DNA from 2 places in the Candidatus Villigracilis saccharophilus genome. Region 2 is predicted to be linked to the other one. Evidence: riboswitches for the same ligand, from Rfam matches in the RefSeq annotation. Region 2 holds a riboswitch; the other holds the start of a gene.
The links. Region 2 has a riboswitch for cyclic di-GMP ahead of IPL17_RS03970 (hypothetical protein). Riboswitches for the same ligand answer to the same signal wherever they lie in the genome.

Region 1 (4,215 bases), on a different contig from region 2:
ACGTTTACTGATGCGGCGGGCACGTCTTGCTGCGCTTAAATCAGACCGCGAACTTTCCAAATCCTATCTTAAGAATGCAGAAAGAACCTTCAATCAATTAGGCGCTCGTTTGGATATCCAAAAACTGGATACCCTGGAACGGGAGTTGCATTTTCCTCACAATTCATAATTTTATTGCTCGTTCTTTTCTATATTTTTGCTTAATTTAAAAAGCCCCCGACTTTTGAGGTCGGGGGCTTTTATGTTCTTTATGTCTATTGTATTATTGGTCGAGCAGGAAGAACGATGTAGCTGTGTTGGAATTTTCAGCATCCGGACTTTCCCCGGCTGCAAAGCCATCCATGAATGTGGGATCTGAAATAGTACCGGCCCATGTACCGCGAGCCCCAGCCCACGTTCCACGTGCGCCAGCCCACGTGCTGTAACCGCCGGCCCATGTACCGCGAGCCCCAGCCCACGTTCCACGTGCACCGGCCCATGTACCGCGAGCTCCAGCCCACGTTCCGCGCGCACCAGCCCAGGTTCCGCGAGCTCCAGCCCAAGCGCCATATTCACCGGCCCAGGTTCCGCGAGCTCCAGCCCAGGTTCCGCGAGCTCCATCCCATACTCCGTAACCGCCAGCCCAGTCTGCGTATGGATCATATAAGCGGAAGGTAGCGGTAGCTTCGTCGTAGTATGAGTAGCCTTCGTAATGGATCGTTCCAGCCAGGTCGGCTTGGATATCCATCCCGTCATTGGCGGTTCCGCTGACTTCAGCGAAGACTGCGTCAGGAGCATTTACCATGCCCGCGCCCTGCTGCCACATGCTGTATAAGGCGTCGGTGGTGTTCGCATCCACCCATGGGAGGGCAGTGCCTGTTAACCGCATTTTGACTTCGTTAGGAGTAAGGGCAGGGTTGTTTGAAATAACAAGTGCCGCGACACCTGAGACGACCGCTGTCGCTTGCGAGGTTCCTGCCAGATTGAAATAGGATTTTTTAATCCAATTATCCGGATATTGTTTGACAAGCACTGATTTTGCCGGTACCACTGAGGTGATGTGTCCACCTGGAGCGATTAGATCGGGTTTTACAAAACCATCCAGGGTAGGTCCTGTACCAGAAAACGGAGTAATATAGTCGTCGTTCCAGTCTGCGGGGGTGAAATTGTCAGTGAATGCACCTACTGTGATAACGTATGGGTTATTCCCCGGAACCGTGACGGTCATAGGATCTGGTCCGTTATTGCCCGCGGCAACAATCACGGTCAAACCATTTGCCCAAACCTGGGTTACTGCTTGATTAAGAGGATCAGCCCAATATGGAGATTGAACCGGAGCGACTAGGGAGAGATTGACGATCCGGATATTATAGCGTGCTTGATTTTCGAGAACCCACTGAAGCCCCATGATCACTGTTTCGTAGGTGCCGTATCCGGTTTCATCCAGAACGCGCACACCAGCAAGTTTGACATCTGGAGCTACTCCATTCCAGTCGCCATCTGCGCCCTTCTGGCTGTTGGCAATGATACCGGCGACGTGGGACCCGTGGCCGTTGGGATCAATGGGTTTGCGGCTTGAGGAAATAAAATCCTTCCATGCAACAATACGATTGGATTTATTGTTCGCGCCTTTTGCTAACATCGGCAATTCGCCGAATATACCTGTATCGAGTACTGCCACGGTCACGCCAGAGCCGATCACTCCCTCTCCCCAAACGATATCAGCACCGATCACGTTCGGATAGTCGGTGGTGGTAACGCCTTTTTCCTTATTCTTTTCTTCAACATTACTATCTTTACTATCTTTCTTCTTTTCCTTGTCATCCTCGCCAGGTTTATCATCATCGCTGGATTGAATAGTTCCATTAGGCACGACTGCGACGATTTCTTTTTCCAGGCGTAATCGGGCAGCGGCCTGATCGGTAAGCAGTGCGCCAACGGAGCGAATAATATCCAAACGCCCTGGCTTTTTGCCAGGCCTGCAAGACAGGTAACAATTGTCTCAACTTCGGCGGCCTGGCGATCGTGACCGATTTCTCGGTTTTAGACCCGTGGCTTTGCGTCGTCGGTTTTCACCGATTTTGCCTTTTCGTTTCTTTTATAGTTACATCATATCACTTTCCGAAGAAAATACTATATCCTTACAAAACTGATAAAAATTCCTGGCGTAATTATCCCGTGTCAGGAATAATGTAGGTGTAAGACTCGAATAAATCGCACGCTTTGGTTATCCGTAATTATCCTTTCGCGCGATTTTGATAGGCTCTACTATTATGTTTGCTTCAGCAGACAGGCCGAGAAGTTTGATTATATTTGAACGAGTAATATACGCGTTTCCTTCAATTAAGACCCTTCCATTAATATCTTTAATCGGTTTGACTGCAAGCATACCAACCTCAAGCTCCTTAAGCGTAATCTCCCTGACTCGGTTTTCTTCCGGAATGGGCTGAAAGCTGTGCAGGGTGGTTAGCGCTTGAATGACTTCTGGCATATAACGATTTAGAGTGGCTTTTAACTTGGCAAGGATCTCGTCATGCATAAAACCCTTTAACAGAAGTTGATCATAGTCTATGCAGATCTTGAGAATATGCGATCCCAGATCAACCATATAGATTTCCGGGAAAGATGGATCAAGGCACAGATCATCAATCGAACGATCTTGACCGATGATCACTTTCGTAACCAGTTCAAGGCGGGGTATGTTTTTCAATAGTTTACTGGCTGCAAAGGGGTGGTTTGAAAATATCACAGCCTCTGGCGCATTGAACATCTGGTTATCTTCAATTTTATCCAGCATCTGTTGTGAAAAAGTGATCCAGCCTAATTGCGAAAGAGCGGCTGCCATCTCATATTGCCAACCGTTGTTAATTTTTAGCTTCTTTAACAATATGAGCGACAAGTTGTTGGGTGCGTAATGAGCGCCCATACGCTTTGGGATTAACGATTGCCAGTACTTCTGTAAGCATACTAATGGATTCTTTTAGTGTGTTTTCAAGAAGCTCTTTTTCAGACATGATCAATTGGTACTGTCTTAAGCCGGCGTTTAATGATTGGGTGAGTAATTTGCCTGAACAGGGCTTGGAGAGGAAGCGAAATATTTGACCCTTATTAATGGCATCCATGGCTGTTGGCAGGTCAGCATTGCCAGTCAGGATCATGCGAACGGTGTTAGGAGCTAAGTCCATTGCCTGAGTTAGAAATTTAATTCCATCCATTTTTGGCATGCGGAAATCCGATACAATCACGGCATAAGGACCGCTGCTGGAAATCTTTTCCAATCCTTCAAAGCCACTTTCAGCGACATCAATATTGTATTGCGTACTCAACTCGCGCCGGAGTGAATTGAGCAGGAGAATTTCATCGTCAACAAGAAGAATTTTATCAGTCATAATTTGCTCTTCTAGGTAAACGAATGGTAAACGTTGTCCCCTTGCCGGTCTCGCTCTCGAATTCCAATGTGCCGCCATGTTTTTTAACGATCACAGTATATGCAATCGCCAGCCCCTGGCCTGTTCCACGGCCTATATCCTTGGTTGTAAAAAAAGGATCAAAAATCTTGCTTTGGATTTCTTTTGGGATACCTGTTCCGTTGTCAGTGATACTCATTTCGATTAATTCTCCCGCTTGACGGCTGGCAATAACAATCTGACCTTTCTCTTCGCCAGAGTCTTGAATGGCGTGGATGGCATTAATTATTATATTAAGCACGACCTGACTCAACTCGATGGGTAGACACTCCACACCAGGAAGATTTGGGTCGAGGTCGGCTTTGATTTCCGCTATAATTTTCCATTCGTTGCGGGAAAGGGAAATGGCATTCTGAATGATTTGATTCAGGTCGGCGATCTCCTTGTTCTCACTTCCAGGGTGTGTGAAAAACGCATGGCAGTTACAATGTGGGAAATACGGTCGATGCCTTCGAGCGATTGTTCTATCGCTTTAGGTGCTTCTTGCTTGAAGTATTCCAATTGTGCAAAGGTGACATCTTTCTCTGAATCAATCGCTAATAAAGGAATTTTGATCCCAGTTTTGACCGCGTCTTTTTGCTGATCTAACTTATCGAGCCATCCAAGAATAGTATCCAGTTGTTGGCCCAAAAAACGCAAATTGCTGCCTACCAATTGGGTAGGTGTGTTTATTTCATGGGCTACCCCAGCAGCTAATTGGCCAATGGCTTCCAGTTTATTAGACCGCCCCACTTGATCTTCCAGTAATCGCCGTTCCGTAATATCGGAT
Region 2 (4,215 bases):
AATCGAAATGAGTATCACTGACAACGGAACAGGTATCCCAAAAGAAATCCAAAGCAAGATTTTTGATCCTTTTTTTACAACCAAGGATATAGGCCGTGGAACAGGCCAGGGGCTGGCGATTGCATATACTGTGATCGTTAAAAAACATGGCGGCACATTAGAATTCGAGAGCGAGACCGGCAAGGGGACAACGTTTACCATTCGTTTACCTAGAAGAGCAAATTATGACTGATAAAATTCTTCTTGTTGACGATGAAATTCTCCTGCTCAATTCACTCCAGCGCGAGTTGAGTACGCAATACAATATTGATGTCGCTGAAAGTGGCTTTGAAGGATTGGAAAAGATTTCCAGCAGCGGTCCTTATGCCGTGATTGTATCGGATTTCCGCATGCCAAAAATGGATGGAATTAAATTTCTAACTCAGGCAATGGACTTAGCTCCTAACACCGTTCGCATGATCCTGACTGGCAATGCTGACCTGCCAACAGCCATGGATGCCATTAATAAGGGTCAAATATTTCGCTTCCTCTCCAAGCCCTGTTCAGGCAAATTACTCACCCAATCATTAAACGCCGGCTTAAGACAGTACCAATTGATCATGTCTGAAAAAGAGCTTCTTGAAAACACACTAAAAGAATCCATTAGTATGCTTACAGAAGTACTGGCAATCGTCAATCCCAAAGCGTATGGGCGCTCATTACGCACCCAACAACTTGTCGCTCATATTGTTAAAGAGCTAAAAATTAACAACGGTTGGCAATATGAGATGGCAGCCGCTCTTTCGCAATTAGGCTGGATCACTTTTTCACAACAGATGCTGGATAAAATTGAAGATAACCAGATGTTCAATGCGCCAGAGGCTGTGATATTTTCAAACCACCCCTTTGCAGCCAGTAAACTATTGAAAACATACCCCGCCTTGAGCTGGTTACGAAAGTGATCATCGGTCAAGATCGTTCGATTGATGATCTGTGCCTTGATCCATCTTTCCCGGAAATCTATATGGTTGATCTGGGATCGCATATTCTCAATATCTGTATAGACTATGATCAACTTCTGTTAAAGGGTTTAATGCATGACGAGATCCTTGCCAAGTTAAAAGCCACTCAAAATCGTTATATGCCGGAAGTCATTCAAGCGCTTACCACCCTGCACAGCTTTCAGCCCATTCCGGAAGAAAACCGAGTCAGGGAGATTACGCTTAAGGAGCTTGAGGTTGGTATGCTTGCAGTCAAACCGATTAAAGATATTAATGGAAGGGTCTTAATTGAAGGAAACGCGTATATTACTCGTTCAAATATAATCAAACTTCTCGGCCTGTCTGCTGAAGCAAACATAATAGTAGAGCCTATCAAAATCGCGCGAAAGGATAATTACGGATAACCAAAGCGTGCGATTTACTCGAGTCTTACACCTACATTATTCCTGACAAGGGATAATTACACCAGGAATTTTTATCAGTTTTGTAAGGATATAGTATTTTCTTCGGAAAGTGATATGATGTAACTATAAAAGAAACGAAAAGGCAAAATCGGTGAAAACCGACGACGCAAAGCCACGGGTCTAAAACCGAGAAATCGGTCACGATCGCCAGGCCGCCGAAGTTGAGACAATTGTTACCTGTCTTGCAGGCCTGGCAAAAATAGCCAGGCCTGTTTGTTTTTGAGAGATTTTTTGGAGGCAGCCATGAAAAAACAAAGATTTACTTACATACTAAAGACAATGATGGCGTTAGCTATTCTGGGAGTGCTGGTCAGCCTCATTGGCGAAACACCCGTCTCGGCAACCCAAAAACAGCAGTCATACATCATTCAGGCGACCACCACTGACACAGCTGCCCAATTGGTCGAAAAACACGGCGGTACGATCACCTCACGTTTGGATATTATTCGCTCCGTTGGCGCACTGCTTACCGATCAGGCCGCTGCCCGATTACGCCTGGAAAAAGAAATCGTCGCAGTCGTGCCTAATGGAACTATTCAATCCAGCGATGATGATAAACCTGGCGAGGATGACAAGGAAAAGAAGAAAGATAGTAAAGATAGTAATGTTGAAGAAAAGAATAAGGAAAAGGCGTTACCACCACCGACTATCCGAACGTGATCGGTGCTGATATCGTTTGGGGAGAGGGAGTGATCGGCTCTGGCGTGACCGTGGCAGTACTCGATACAGGTATATTCGGCGAATTGCCGATGTTAGCAAAAGGCGCGAACAATAAATCCAATCGTATTGTTGCATGGAAGGATTTTATTTCCTCAAGCCGCAAACCCATTGATCCCAACGGCCACGGGTCCCACGTCGCCGGTATCATTGCCAACAGCCAGAAGGGCGCAGATGGCGACTGGAATGGAGTAGCTCCAGATGTCAAACTTGCTGGTGTGCGCGTTCTGGATGAAACCGGATACGGCACCTACGAAACAGTGATCATGGGGCTTCAGTGGGTTCTCGAAAATCAAGCACGCTATAATATCCGGATCGTCAATCTCTCCCTAGTCGCTCCGGTTCAATCTCCATATTGGGCTGATCCTCTTAATCAAGCAGTAACCCAGGTTTGGGCAAATGGTTTGACCGTGATTGTTGCCGCGGGCAATAACGGACCAGATCCTATGACCGTCACGGTTCCGGGGAATAACCCATACGTTATCACAGTAGGTGCATTCACTGACAATTTCACCCCCGCAGACTGGAACGACGACTATATTACTCCGTTTTCTGGTACAGGACCTACCCTGGATGGTTTTGTAAAACCCGATCTAATCGCTCCAGGTGGACACATCACCTCAGTGGTACCGGCAAAATCAGTGCTTGTCAAACAATATCCGGATAATTGGATTAAGAAATCCTATTTCAATCTGGCAGGAACCTCGCAAGCAACAGCGGTCGTCTCAGGTGTCGCGGCACTTGTTATTTCAAACAACCCTTCCCTTACTCCTAACGAAGTCAAAATGCGGTTAACAGGCACTGCCCTCCCATGGGTGGATGCGAACACCACAGACGCCTTATACAGCATGTGGCAGCAAGGCGCGGGCATGGTAAATGCTCCTGACGCAGTCTTCGCTGAAGTCAGCGGAACCGCCAATGACGGGATGGATATCCAAGCCGACCTGGCTGGAACGATCCATTACGAAGGCTACTCATACTACGACGAAGCTACCGCTACCTTCCGCTTATATGATCCATACGCAGACTGGGCTGGCGGTTACGGAGTATGGGATGGAGCTCGAGGAACGTGGGCCGGAGCTCGCGGAACTTGGGCGGGTGAATATGGCGCTTGGGCTGGAGCTCGCGGAACTTGGGCCGGTGCACGTGGAACGTGGGCTGGAGCTCGCGGAACTTGGGCCGGTGCACGTGGAACGTGGGCTGGGGCTCGCGGTACATGGGCCGGCGGTTACAGCACGTGGGCTGGCGCACGTGGAACGTGGGCTGGGGCTCGCGGTACATGGGCCGGTACTATTTCAGATCCCACATTCATGGATGGCTTTGCAGCCGGGGAAAGTCCGGATGCTGAAAATTCCAACACAGCTACATCGTTCTTCCTGCTCGACCAATAATACAATAGACATAAAGAACATAAAAGCCCCCGACCCAAAAGTCGGGGCTTTTTAAATTAAGCAAAAATTTAGAAAAAAACGAGCAATAAAATTATGAATTGTGAGGAAAACGCAACTCCCGTTCCAGGGTGTCCAGTTTTTGGATATCCAAACGAGCGCCTAATTGATTGAAAGTTCTTTCTGCATTCTTAAGATAGGATTTGGAGAGTTCGCGGTCAGATTTAAGCGCAGCAAGACGTGCCCGCCGCATTAGTAAACGTCCGTGCTCCAAGTGATTGTCAGTCGCTTCAAAGATCTGCTCCGCCTGACGATATTGTCTTTCGGCTTCATCCGCATTATTCACGGCCAAAGCAACATCGCCCAGCAATCTCAAGGCGGTCCCTTTGACTTCTGTGTCAGTATCGGCGGTAAATTCAGCCAGCAAGGAAACAGCGGATTCTCCACACTGGGCAGCCTTTATAAGGTCATTCATTCCAAGGTAAATACTACCCTTATTCACGAACACATCCACCAAGGTAGCTTTTTCTCCAAGACTCTTGAGCAATGCTTCACTTCGCAAGCTGTGTTCAAGAGCAAGTGACCATTCTCCAAGAGCATTGAAAAGTACGCTCAGATTATGATTAGACAATGCAATATGAAAATTATGACCGATTTGCTCAGCTT

Region 1: it holds a riboswitch for cyclic di-GMP, as region 2 does, so the genes downstream of both, IPL17_RS02445 (S8 family peptidase) here and IPL17_RS03970 (hypothetical protein) in region 2, are expected to answer to the same signal.

Annotation. Positions count from the first base shown of each region.
Region 1 is NZ_JADJSO010000005.1:53,897-58,111, reverse strand. Features, by position in the region: gene IPL17_RS02450 (tetratricopeptide repeat protein) at 1-169, shown strand, start outside; gene IPL17_RS02445 (S8 family peptidase) at 263-1,936, opposite strand; cyclic di-GMP riboswitch class I at 1,987-2,075, opposite strand; gene IPL17_RS02440 (HD domain-containing phosphohydrolase) at 2,207-2,824, opposite strand; gene IPL17_RS02435 (response regulator) at 2,844-3,368, opposite strand; gene IPL17_RS02430 (ATP-binding protein) at 3,361-3,720, opposite strand; gene IPL17_RS02425 (CHASE4 domain-containing protein) at 3,813-4,215, opposite strand, start outside.
Region 2 is NZ_JADJSO010000007.1:2,052-6,266, forward strand. Features, by position in the region: gene IPL17_RS03955 (ATP-binding protein) at 1-232, shown strand, start outside; gene IPL17_RS03960 (response regulator) at 225-941, shown strand; gene IPL17_RS03965 (hypothetical protein) at 938-1,384, shown strand; cyclic di-GMP riboswitch class I at 1,516-1,604, shown strand; gene IPL17_RS03970 (hypothetical protein) at 1,688-2,104, shown strand; gene IPL17_RS03975 (S8 family peptidase) at 2,101-3,552, shown strand; gene IPL17_RS03980 (tetratricopeptide repeat protein) at 3,644-4,215, opposite strand, start outside.